DNA from 4 places in the Rahnella sp. RFA10(1/100) genome. Region 4 is predicted to be linked to each of the others. Evidence: predicted binding sites of a transcription regulator. Region 4 holds the regulator's gene; each other region holds the start of a gene.
What was found. The regulator PurR, encoded in region 4, represses purine synthesis genes. The targets are predictions, from matches to a motif close to CANGCAAACGTTTGCNTG.
Positions count from the first base shown of each region.

Region 1: the regulator PurR is predicted to act here: its motif matches at 1,412-1,429, upstream of cvpA (colicin V production protein).
Region 2: the regulator PurR is predicted to act here: its motif matches at 1,362-1,379, upstream of ETV65_RS04880 (L-serine ammonia-lyase).
Region 3: the regulator PurR is predicted to act here: its motif matches at 1,537-1,554, upstream of ETV65_RS08815 (amino acid aminotransferase).

Region 1 covers NZ_SEWR01000002.1:178,824-182,016, reverse strand. Annotated here, with positions in the region: gene purF (amidophosphoribosyltransferase) at 1-821, opposite strand, end outside; gene cvpA (colicin V production protein) at 852-1,343, opposite strand; gene dedD (cell division protein DedD) at 1,608-2,399, opposite strand; gene folC (bifunctional tetrahydrofolate synthase/dihydrofolate synthase) at 2,389-3,193, opposite strand, start outside.
Region 2 covers NZ_SEWR01000001.1:1,092,436-1,095,628, forward strand. Annotated here, with positions in the region: gene pabB (aminodeoxychorismate synthase component 1) at 1-600, shown strand, start outside; gene ETV65_RS04875 (CoA pyrophosphatase) at 597-1,199, shown strand; gene ETV65_RS04880 (L-serine ammonia-lyase) at 1,407-2,771, shown strand.
Region 3 covers NZ_SEWR01000002.1:476,859-480,051, reverse strand. Annotated here, with positions in the region: gene ompC (porin OmpC) at 227-1,375, shown strand; gene ETV65_RS08815 (amino acid aminotransferase) at 1,618-2,808, shown strand; gene ETV65_RS08810 (MBL fold metallo-hydrolase) at 2,893-3,193, opposite strand, start outside.
Region 4 covers NZ_SEWR01000001.1:973,756-976,948, reverse strand. Annotated here, with positions in the region: gene punR (DNA-binding transcriptional activator PunR) at 1-849, shown strand, start outside; gene purR (HTH-type transcriptional repressor PurR) at 885-1,910, opposite strand; gene ETV65_RS04290 (C40 family peptidase) at 2,500-3,193, opposite strand, start outside.

The DNA.
Region 1 (3,193 bases), on a different contig from region 4:
CTGTAGACGGAAATTTTGTCGATGAAGGAATCCGGACGTGCAAAATAGACGTATTCGAACAGGCAAGGATTGTACTGCGGGTTCTCAGCACACATACGGGTGAACAGCTGACCTTTTTCAGTGATGTACACCGCTTCGCCCGGCGCAACGTCACGCAGGAACTCAAAGCCCAGCGTATCAAGTGCCACGCTCTCAGAGGCCACCATGTACTCATTACGACCATCTGCCAGCGTACGTTTACCAATCACCAGCGGACGAATGCCATGCGGGTCACGAAACGCCAGCATGCCATGACCGATGATCATCGCCACACAAGCGTAAGCACCGCGGATCTTCAGATTCACTGCAGCAACCGCAGCAAAAATGTTGTCAGCTTCCAGTGGATAGTGCTGGAAACGATCCAACTCACTCGCCAGGATATTCAGCAAAATCTCAGAATCGGAAGTGGTGTTCACATGACGGCGTTGGCCTTCGAACAGATTGCTTCGCAATTCATGAGCATTGGTCAGGTTACCGTTATGGGCAAGGGTGATGCCGAACGGAGAGTTGACGTAAAAAGGTTGAGCTTCTGAAGCGCTGGAACTGCCAGCCGTTGGGTAGCGCACATGGCCTATACCCATGTTGCCCTGTAAGCGTTGCATATGGCGGGCTTCGAAAACATCCTTCACCAGGCCATTGGCTTTACGTAAACGGAAGTTATTATTCGCGTCGATGGTGGTGATGCCTGCGGCATCCTGACCACGGTGTTGTAACACCGTTAACGCGTCATAAATCGACTGGTTTACCGGCATGAAACCGGCGATACCGACAATACCGCACATGTTGTCTTTTCCTCTTCAGCGCTGCCAGAACTAAATATGTTTTGGCAAGAAACTCGACGTGCTCTGCAGGTAGTCAAAGAACCACCTGATGATATAACTGAATTGTGGGATCAACTGGGATTGTTTCCAGTCTTCACTTTGCGAAAAACCGGTAAAAGTATCGAGGAAGAACAGCATCGCGGAAACGATTAACACCCCACGCAGTGCGCCGAAGCACACACCTAACACCCTGTCAGTGCCGGACAACCCGGTTCTTTCAACCAGTGAACCAATCACATAGTTGACAATTGCACCTACGATCAACGTCGCGATGAACAAGATGGCAATTGCGATCCCGTTTCGAACTAATTCATCTTCGAAACGTGTGAAGTAGATGGCGAGGTAAGGGTAATAATGGCTGGCAACAAAAAAGGCGCAAGCCCAGGTTACCAGCGATAAAGCCTCACGGACAAAGCCACGGATTAAACTGACTAAAGCAGAAAATCCGATAACCGCAATAATGACGTAATCAATCCAGACCATTAACTATTCCAGTATCTAATCCAGTCACATCTGCCCCGGCATCCCGTTCGCGGCGAATTCTAACAGAAAAAGAAAACGTTTGCGTAGGGGAAATCAGCCGGTCAGACAAATTAATAATAGCGATTAAAAAAACCTCAATCGCAGCATAAACCTATAAAAAAACCAACCAGAGGATCTTATAGAAAAAGGGCACCAATCGCTTGTGCCCTCCGTGGTATTTTGTATGTATTTATCAACTCCCCCTTCGCAGGAGGAGGTGCAAAGTCAGTGAGCAGAATAGGCGCGAACCTGCCCGCCTAATCCACTCAGCTGTTGCAGTTGCGGAAGTGAAGCCTCAAGCTTCTGCTTCGACGCATCCGGCCCGACGTACAGGCGCGTAATCTGCCCCTGTACCGGCGTTGACGGAACCGTATAAGCGCGGAAACCAGACAAACGCAGATTCGCCACAATCTCATTGGCTTTAGCAGCATTTTTCAGTGCGCCAAGCTGCACCACGTAGGACTGCCCTGCCGGCGCTTTTTCTTCCGGCGCAGGCTTCGGCTGTTCTGCCGGTTTTGGCTGTTCAGCCACGGCCTTCGGCTGCTCGACCGGTTTTGGTTGCTCGACGACCTTCGGTTTCACCGTTGGCTTCGCTTCCACCATCGGTTTAGGTTCGATGACTTTAGGTTTCTGCGCCGCAGGTTTTACCGGTGCAGTCTGCACCGTTTTTTTCTGCTCAGGCAATGTGGTGACCGGCGGTGCTTCTATCGTGGTATTGCCCGGTGCAACATTGCCCTTATTCGCGGCATTCGTGTTATTCGCCGAACCTTCCGACTCCTGCGCAGCACCGTTCATCGCCTGATCCGCACCTTCCGGTGGCTGAGCCGGCAAAGATTGCGTGACCGGTGGCACCGAGTCCTGTTCCTCAACATCACCCGGTTTTGGCACCAATGGAATAGACGCAAATTCGTCTTCATAATGCTTTTTCTTGCCGTCGAGTAAACCGGGCAAAATAATGACGCCCAGCGCCACCAGAATGACCGTCCCGACCAGACGATTTTGAAACTTACTTGCCACTGGTTTTCCCCGTGTCTATAGCATCCATTACGTGAGCTACGGTATGGAACGAGCCGCAGACAATCACAATATCCTGAGGAGCAGCCTCCTGCATAGCCTGTTTCCAGGCAGACTCCACATCGTCAAACTGGTGCGCCTGCGGCAGGTGTGCCGTCAGCTCTTCAACACTGGCCCCGCGCGGACCTTCCAGCGGCGCGCAATACCATTCGTCCACCTGAGGCGACAGGCAAGCCAGCGTACCGGCAATATCTTTGTCTTTCAACATTCCGACGACAGCACGCACTTTACCGCCATTTCGCGGCTGTTCCGCCAGACGTCCGGCCAGATACGCCGCCGCATGCGGGTTGTGCGCGACATCCAGGATCAGACGAGGTGATTCACTCACCGTCTGGAAACGTCCCGGCAAGGCCGCACGTTGTAAACCAGTGCGCAACGCGGCTTCAGGAATATCCAGAGTGGAATAATGCAGCGCGGCCAGCGCGGTCGCGGCGTTGGCGAGCGGCACATTCGGCAACGGTAAACCTTCCAGCACGTTAACCTCATGGCCTTCTTCCAGTGCTGCCCAGCGCCAGTGACCGGCATCCGCAGAAAAATGCCAGTTCACCTCACGGCGGTATAAATCCGCGTGTTTTTCCTGCGCAACGGCAGCAATAGATTGCGGCATATCCGGTTCACCGACCACGGCCGGTTTACCGGCGCGGAAAATACCGGCTTTTTCACGGCCAATGCTTTCGCGGTCAGATCCCAGCCAGTCAGTATGGTCCAGCGCAATACTGGTCACGACTGCCACACTG
Region 2 (3,193 bases), 120 kb from region 4:
GAGCGTTTTATCTGGCTTAAAGACGGGCAGATCCAGACCCGGCCAATTAAAGGTACTATGCCCCGCTGCGCAGATCCGACTGAGGATGCACGGCAGGCAGAACGGCTGGCCGCATCGGAAAAGGATCGCGCCGAAAACCTGATGATTGTCGATTTGCTGCGTAATGATATTGGTCGCGTGGCGATACCCGGCAGTGTAAGGGTCCCGGAACTGTTCGTAGTCGAGCCCTTCCCCGCCGTACACCATCTGGTCAGCACTGTCACCGCACGTTTGCCGGAAACCTGTCACGCCAGCGCCTTGCTGCGTGCCTGTTTCCCCGGCGGCTCGATTACCGGTGCACCCAAAGTACGCGCCATGGAAATCATTGAGGAACTTGAACCACAACGGCGCAACGGCTATTGCGGCAGCATTGCGTATCTGAGCTGCTGCGGCACGATGGACAGCAACATTACCATCCGCACGCTGCTCACCGCGCAGGGTAAAATTTACTGCTGGGCGGGCGGCGGGATCGTCGCAGACAGTCAGGAACAGGCGGAATATCAGGAAACTTTTGATAAAATCGCCCGTATTCTGCCCGAATTAGGAGACATACAGCCGTGACGCTGCAGGCACAACACACGCCCTTACCGACGTTTTCACCTGCTGTGGAAGATTTCATTCTGCGTTTTCAGTTGCAGCCGCCGCGCAGGCCCGCTGCAGCCTTGCGCGGAACCCGCCATGCTGCTGTGTTGATACCGATTATCTGCCGTCCGGAACCCACCCTTTTACTGACACGCCGCGCCGATCAGTTGCGTAAACACCCCGGTCAGGTAGCGTTTCCGGGGGGTGCAGCAGATGCGACCGATGCATCCATTATTGCGACCGCATTACGTGAAGCACATGAAGAGGTCGCGATCCCGCCTGAACAGGTTTATGTATTAGGAACATTATCACCGCAGGACAGCAGCAGCGGTTTCCAGGTCACACCGGTTATCGGACTGCTGCCTGTGGATGTTCCGCTACATCCGGCTGAAGATGAAGTTGCCGAATTGTTTGAAATGCCGTTGCGGGAAGCGTTTGATCTGACACGTTATTACCCTCTGGATATTCACCGCCGAGGCATTCATCACCGGGTGTATCTATCCTGGTATCAGCAGCAATTTGTCTGGGGACTGACGGCGGGAATCATTCGTCAGTTGGCCCGGCAGGTTGAAGCCTGAGCCCGCTGATTACATTTCGATCACACTTTTGCATCAAATAAGTTTATTTCATGCGAAAAATGAAACTTTTGCCTCTCAGCCCTTTTAAACTATAAGTCTATCCATAGGAATAAGAGACCCGTCCATAAAGACAGTCTCTGATGTTTTTTCATTTATGGAAGCCAGGGATCCCGTTCCCTGCCGCAATCTATTACAGGAGTATTCGACGTGATTAGCGTTTTCGACATGTTCAAGGTCGGGATTGGCCCTTCCAGTTCCCACACTTTGGGCCCGATGAAAGCAGGGAAACAGTTCGCTGATGATCTGCTGGAAAAGGGCATGATGCCTGCCGTTACGCGTGTCGCCGTGGACGTTTTTGGTTCTTTGTCACTCACCGGTAAAGGCCACCACACTGATATCGCCATTATTTTAGGTCTGGCGGGTAACCAGCCAGATACCGTCGACATCGACGGCATTCCCCATTTTATCCGCGACGTTGAGCAACGAGAGCGCCTGCCGCTGGGCGGAACCCACCATGAAGTCGATTTCCCACGCGATACCGGTATGGTGTTCCGCGGGGAGAATTTGCCACGCCATGAAAACGCCATGCAGATTCACGCTTTTGCTGGCGACAAAATGATTTACAGCAAGACCTATTACTCAGTCGGCGGCGGCTTTATCGTGGATGACGAGCATTTCGGTCAGCCGGTGCTGGATGAAGTGACCGTGCCCTACAGCTTTAATTCGGCCAGTGAAATGCTGGCAAAATGTAAAGAAACCGGATTGTCATTATCCGGTCTGATGATGAAGAATGAGCTGGCGCAGCACAGTAAGCAGGACATCGAGCAGTATTTTGAGAAAATCTGGCACACCATGCAGGCCTGTATTGATCGCGGCCTGAACACCGAAGGCGTTCTGCCCGGCCCGCTGCGGGTACCGCGTCGGGCTTCTGCCCTGCGCCGGATGCTGGTGTCTAACGATAAACTCTCCAGTGATCCGATGAACGTGATCGACTGGGTGAATATGTTTGCCCTCGCGGTTAACGAAGAAAACGCGGCAGGCGGACGTGTCGTGACGGCACCAACCAATGGCGCATGCGGCATTGTGCCTGCGGTGCTGGCGTATTATGACCAGTTCATTCAGTCGGTCAGTCCGGACATTTATCTGCGCTATTTCCTGACTTCCGGCGCTATCGGTATCTTGTATAAAATGAACGCATCGATTTCAGGCGCAGAAGTCGGCTGTCAGGGTGAAGTCGGGGTAGCCTGTTCAATGGCGGCGGCAGGCCTGACGGAATTGTTGGGCGGCAGCCCGGAACAGGTGTGTGTCGCGGCCGAAATTGGTATGGAACATAATCTGGGATTAACCTGTGACCCGGTTGCCGGACAGGTTCAGGTGCCCTGCATAGAACGCAATGCTATCGCGTCAGTAAAAGCCATTAACGCTGCCAGAATGGCGTTACGCCGTACCAGTGAGCCGAGAGTTTCACTGGATAAAGTCATTGAGACGATGTATGAAACCGGTAAGGATATGAATTCCAAATACCGGGAAACCTCACGCGGGGGTCTGGCGATTAAGGTTCAGTGCGACTGATTCGGTCAAAAATGAGATTTTCCTGCGGTATGTTCAGGTTGTATAATTTTCGACCTGCATACCACAGGAAATACCCCCTGGCGGGTAGCCAGCAGCAATAAAACCTTCGCTAACAACAACCCGTTGTATTATCAATAAAAAAGGGTAGTGAGACTTGCATTATACCCTGCAGGTACGGCATGCTGATTTCCGCCTGTTTTTCCCAGTCCGAACCTCTTCTTATTACATCTGCTAAATGTCGGAAATGGCCAGGAAAAACCCAAGTGACACTGTCACCTGCACTATTTTTTTGATTTGAACAGAGAAATATACGGAGTTTGCTGCAACTCAGGCCGGGCGGCAGACGATTTACAGCGACTCTCTATAAAAACGAAATGGCTGTTACGCATCGGTAACCCTTTAAAAATAATAATTTTGAGCCT
Region 3 (3,193 bases), on a different contig from region 4:
AGATAGATCCCTGTCACAAAGTTCCGTAAAATACACATTTTGAAATACATTTTTTCCAACTGAAACATATTTAGTAATTTAGTAGCATTTTCGCTATGGATTAAGCTCACCACGGATGGAATAGTGCGTTCAGACACAGGAGACACCAAACTTTCGCGAATAGTTCCGTAAAGAATTATTTAAGGCAGTGGCAGGTGTCCAAATAAAACCAATGAGGGTAATAATAATGATGAAGCGCAATATTCTTGCAGTGGTAATCCCTGCTCTGTTAGTTGCTGGTGCAGCTAATGCAGCTGAGATCTATAACAAAGACGGCAACAAACTGGATCTGTACGGTAAAGTTGACGCCCGTCACACCTTCTCTGACAATGCTGGCGACGATGGCGACCAGACCTATGTCCGTTTCGGCTTCAAAGGCGAAACTCAAATTACTGACCAACTGACCGGTTACGGCCAGTGGGAATACAACGTTCAGGCTAACCACGCAGAAAGCGCTGGCGACGAAGGTAACAAAACGCGTCTGGGCTTCGCAGGTCTGAAATTCGGTGATGCAGGTTCTTTCGACTACGGTCGTAACTACGGCGTAATCTACGACGTAATGTCCTACACCGACCAATTGCCAATCTATGGCGATGACACTATGTACCAGAACAACGACAACTTCATGATTGGTCGTGGTAATGGCATGGCAACTTACCGTAACAGCAACTTCTTCGGTCTGGTTGACGGCCTGAGCTTCGCAGTACAGTACCAGGGCAAAAACCAAAACGATCGTGATGGCCATGACTTTGCTGCTGATGGTACCGACTTGGGTGTTCCAGGAAGTGCAACTAAAGACCAGAATGGTGACGGTTGGGGTTCTTCGGTAGCTTATGCTATCGGCAACTCTGGCGTTAGCGTAAGTGGTGCTTACTTCTCATCTAACCGTACTAACTCTCAGAAACTTGATGGTAACGGTGACAAAGCTTCCGCATATGCATTGGGCGCGAAATATGACGCTAACAACCTGTACCTGGCAGCATTCTACGGTGAATCCGAGAACACCACCATCTATGGCGGAGACTTCAACCAAGTTGCTAACAAAACTCAAAACTTTGAAGTTGTAGCGCAATACCAGTTTGATTTCGGCCTGCGTCCTTCCATTGCTTACCTGCAGTCCAAAGGTAAAGATCTTAATGCGTTGGGTACTGGCTTTGCAGGCGGTGATGCTGACTTGGTTAAATACGTAGAAGTTGGTACTTACTACTACTTCAACAAAAACATGTCTACCTATGTTGACTACAAAATCAACCTGTTGGACGACAACAGCTATACCCGTACCGCTGGTGTTTCTACCGATGATGTTGTGGGTGTTGGTCTGCAATACCAGTTCTAATATCGCTTAACGATGCGCTTACGGGCGTAGCAAAGTGGATATCAAGGCAGAGCTTCGGCTCTGCCTTTTGCATTTGTGTATGTTTGAAAATATCGTTTTTCCACCCTCGCCCATAAATTATTTTAATCTCCCACGCCTTCTCACAACTCTGCTTTCTTTTTGCCGCAAACGGTTGGCAAACGGGGGCGCTGGCGTTACCCTGAAGCCCTCTTTCGTCATATCAGGCTATGGAATTTTCCGACATGTTTGAAAAAATCACTGCAGCACCTGCTGATCCTATTCTGGGTCTTACCGATCTTTTCCGCGCTGACGATCGCTCAGATAAAATAAATCTGGGGATTGGTGTTTATAAAGACGAAACAGGTAAAACGCCGGTTCTGGCCAGCGTGAAGAAAGCCGAACAATTTCTGTTGGAAAATGAATCTACTAAAACCTATCTGAGTATTGACGGGTTGCCTGATTTTGCACATTGCACACAGGAACTGCTGTTTGGCCAGGACAGCGCGATTATTGCTGATAAACGGGCACGTACCGCACAGACTCCGGGCGGCACTGGCGCTCTGCGTATCGCAGCAGATTTCATCGCTACGCAAACCAGCGCCAGGCGCGTGTGGGTAAGCAATCCAAGCTGGCCGAACCATAAAGGCGTGTTCTCTGCTTCAGGTCTGGAAGTCATGGAATACCACTACTATGATGCCGTCAATCACAGCCTTGATTTCGATGGCATGCTGAAAAGTCTGAGCGAAGCTAAAGCAGGCGACGTGGTACTGTTCCACGGTTGCTGCCACAACCCAACCGGTATCGATCCTACTCAGGAACAATGGGCACAACTGGCAGAATTGTCTGTGAGCAACGGCTGGTTACCGTTGTTCGATTTCGCTTATCAGGGTTTTGCAAAAGGCCTGGAAGAGGATGCGGCCGGTCTGCGTCTGTTCGTGGAAACACACAAGGAATTACTGGTCGCCAGCTCTTATTCGAAAAACTTCGGGTTATACAATGAACGCGTGGGTGCTTGTACATTAGTTGCGGCCGATGAAGAAACCGCCGATCGCGCCTTCAGTCAAATGAAATCGGTTATCCGTGCTAACTACTCCAACCCACCGTCACACGGTGCTGCGGTGGTAGCCACGATTTTGGGTAACGAAGCTTTGCGCACACTGTGGGAGCAGGAGCTGAGCGATATGCGTCTGCGTATTCATCGTATGCGTCAGCTGTTCGTCAGTACCTTGCAGGAAAAAGGCGCTCAGCAAGATTTCAGCTTTATTATCAATCAGAACGGGATGTTCTCTTTCAGCGGCCTGACCAAAGAGCAGGTATTGCGGTTACGCGATGAGTTCGGCGTGTATGCAGTCAACTCTGGCCGTATTAACGTTGCTGGCATTACACTCGAAAACATGGCACCGCTGTGTGAAGCCATCGTCGCGGTACTCTAAAAGATAAGTGGTGTTGCTCAATTAAAAAAGCCCGTCAGGTGGACTGACGGGCTTTTTGTTTTTGCTGATAAACAGCAAACGTCATCACCAGACCGGCATTTCATCCTGCAGGAACGGATTGGTTCTACGCTCATAACCAAAATCCGACATCGGGCCATGGCCGGGAATAAATACCATGTCATCGCCGAGCGGCAATAATTTCGTTTTGATGGAATGAATAAGCGCCTGATGGTCACCACGCGGGAAATCACTGCGGCCTACGCCACCTTTAAATATCACATCACCGGAAACGGCAATTCGCGCTTTATCATTGATGAAGACAATATGCCCCGGCGTATGGCCCGGGCAATGGAGTACGGATAAGATTTCCTCGCCGACATTCACT
Region 4 (3,193 bases):
AGTGCAGCTGCGCAGGACTTACACCGTGTGCCTTCTGCCATCAGTTACACCGTCCGCCAGCTTGAACAATGGCTGGCCGTGCCGTTGTTTGAACGTCGACATCGTGATGTAGTGCTGACGCCAGCGGGAAAGGTTTTTGTCGATGAAGCACGGGTTATGACAAAAAAAATGATAGCCACCCGCCGGCAGTGTCAGCAGGTGGCGAACGGCTGGCGCGGCGAATTACGTGTGGCGGTCGACCGGATTGTCAAACCCGCACGGACACGGCGTCTGGTGCTCGATTTTTATCGCCATTTTGCAGATACCGAACTCATTATTCACTCGGAAGTGTTTAACGGTGTCTGGGATGCGTTGGTCGACGGGCGTGCAGACGTGGCGATCGGCGCTACGCGCGCGATACCGGTTGGCGGGCGCTTCAGTTTTCGTGATATGGGATTTATGGACTGGCATTGTGTCGTCAGCCCGCAACATCCGCTGGCGCAGCTATCCGGTGCGCTGAACGATGATCAACTGCGACCTTATCCGGCATTGTGCCTGGAAGATACTTCCCGGACATTGCCGAAGCGTGATACCTGGACGCTCGATAACCAGCGGCGTCTGGTCGTGCCGGACTGGACCTGTGCGCTGGAATGCCTGACTGAAGGATTGTGCGTGGGTATGATGCCGGTTCACCGGGTCATGCCGTGGATTGAACAGGGAAAATTACAGGTGCTGGCACTGGAGAATATATTCCCTGACAGCCCGTGCTGCCTGACGTGGGATCAAAGCAATCCTTCACCTTCACTGAGCTGGCTGTTGGAATACATGGGCGATACAGACACCATGAATCAGGAATGGCTGCGCGATTAGAAAAAACGCCTGCACAGGCAGGCGTTTGTGATTTGTTAACGACGGTAATCACGGTACGGGCCGTCGGCGACTGAACGGCGCTCGACCAGTTTCGGATGCACTTCGATGGTCTGGGACTCTTCACGCTTACTGACAATTCTGTCCAGTAACATCGTAAAGGCCATTTCACCCAGACGTTCTTTCGGCTGATGCACGGTTGTCAGCGCCGGGGAGAAGTAACGGGCGTTACGCACATTGTCGTACCCGATCACGGAAATATCCTGAGGAACGCGAAGGCCGAGTTCGTCTGCGGCACAAATTGCACCCATTGCCATCACATCGCCGCCGCAAAACACGGCAGTCGGACGATGCTTCTGCATCAGAATCTTATGCATTGCCTGGTAGCCAGACTCTGGTTCGAAATCACCCTGAACTACCCATTCGTCACGAAGAGGAATATTGGCTTCAGTCAGTGCTTTCACAAAACCCTGGAAGCGGCCGCCGCCGGTATTACGCGCCAGTTGCCCGGGGATCACGCCAATATCACGATGACCGCGTTCAATCAGATAACGACCGGCCATGTAACCACCTTCGAAAGCGTTATCGATAATGCTGTCGGTAAAGTTCTTGCGTGCTTCACCCCAGTCCATGACCACCATGGGAATCGAGCGGTACTCTTCGAGCATATTGAGCAATTCATCAGGGTATTCCGCGCACATCACCAGCAAGCCGTCGACGCGTTTTTGCGCCAGCATTTGCAGGTAGGCCTGTTGTTTCTCCAGGTTATTATGCGAGTTACACAAAATCAGCGTATAGCCTTTGGAGAAGCAGCTGTTTTCCACGGCTTCAATCACTTCGGCAAAATAGGGCGCTTCGCTTGAGGTGGCCAGCAGGCCGATGGTTTTAGTGTTATTGACCTTCAGACTGCGGGCTACAGCACTCGGAGAGTAATGTAACTCTTTGATTGCAAGGAGAACCGCTTCTTTGGTTTCTTCGGCGACGAAACGTGTTTTATTGATGACGTGCGACACGGTTGTAGTGGAAACGCCAGCGCGCTTTGCGACATCTTTAATCGTTGCCATGTAAACAATGACTCCTGAACTCACGTGCTTCAGCACGTTAGCATTATGTTAATCGTTTGCCTGCGAGGATTTAACTGCTGGCTTCTCAAAGGGCAGTGAAATCATTGGGTGGATTCTTCAGAATGAGGCGCGAAATGCTCTCGGGTGAAATCGACCGGCACACAGACGTGTTAACCGACAATTTTCTCTTATAATGCAGGAAAGTGGAAGCAAAATTCTCAGGAACGCATTGTCATTCAACACAAGATTTTAAAGGTTAATTATGAGAAAATGCGTTGGCACACAATGAGTGTGGTATTAAGAAATGCCACAATTTGATCCGAAAGGGGGTTTGATGGACAGCAACCTGAAATTATCGTTGATCACCACGGTATGCGCTTTGCTTATGATTATCGCTTTCAGCTTCACTGCAATAATGAACTGATTCAATAAGTGATCCGCCATAAAAAAGGGCGACGCCTGTCACAGGCGTCGCCCTTTTCAATGTTACGCAGTGACCGTTACCGCCGATGTTCTTCCCTGCAGAAACGCTTCGTTAAATGCTATTCAATGGCTGATTAGCGAACCTTCAGACTTAACGAATTGTTTATTATCGGATCGTTTTAGGGGTCATTACCCGACGTGCGCCTACATAGTGGTCTTGCCAGTAATCATCGCCAAGAGAAGTAATCTTAATGTCTTCGCCCGTTCTTGGAGACTGAATAAACTTGCCGTTGCCAACGTAAACCCCAACATGGTCTGCCGCGCCGCGGTTATTGATTCTGAAGAACACCAGATCACCGCTTTCAAGTTCGCCGCGTTTGACCGGAGCGGCATCGCGCAGGTGATACATTTCATTCGCTGTACGTGGCATTTTTATACGGATCAAATCTTTGTAAGCATAATAAACTAAGCCGCTGCAATCAAAACCGGTATTCGGCGAGGTTCCGCCCCAGCGATACGGTTTTCCTACCTGGTGCATCAGTTTGGTCATGGCCGTTTGCTGAGCATGCTGATAGCGTTTTTTATGTGTTGCACTTAGCGTAATCGGTTTGCTGTCTTCTTCGAATTTCTTACCTTTACGGTGCCGGCCATAGGCTTCTTTTTTACCGGCCTTTTCCGTGCTGTTTTTCGCGAGGGTACGGGTTTTGCTATGTCTCTCTGTTTTGCTCTCGGCCCGCGTGGTCTTGAGTGTCTTTTCTTTTTTACTTTCGGCCCGCGTTTTGGCGCTTCTCTCCGTCGTGGTCTTTCGTTTAACCAGTTCGGTGCTTTTCACTTTCTTCTTCGAATTATTATCCTGAGTT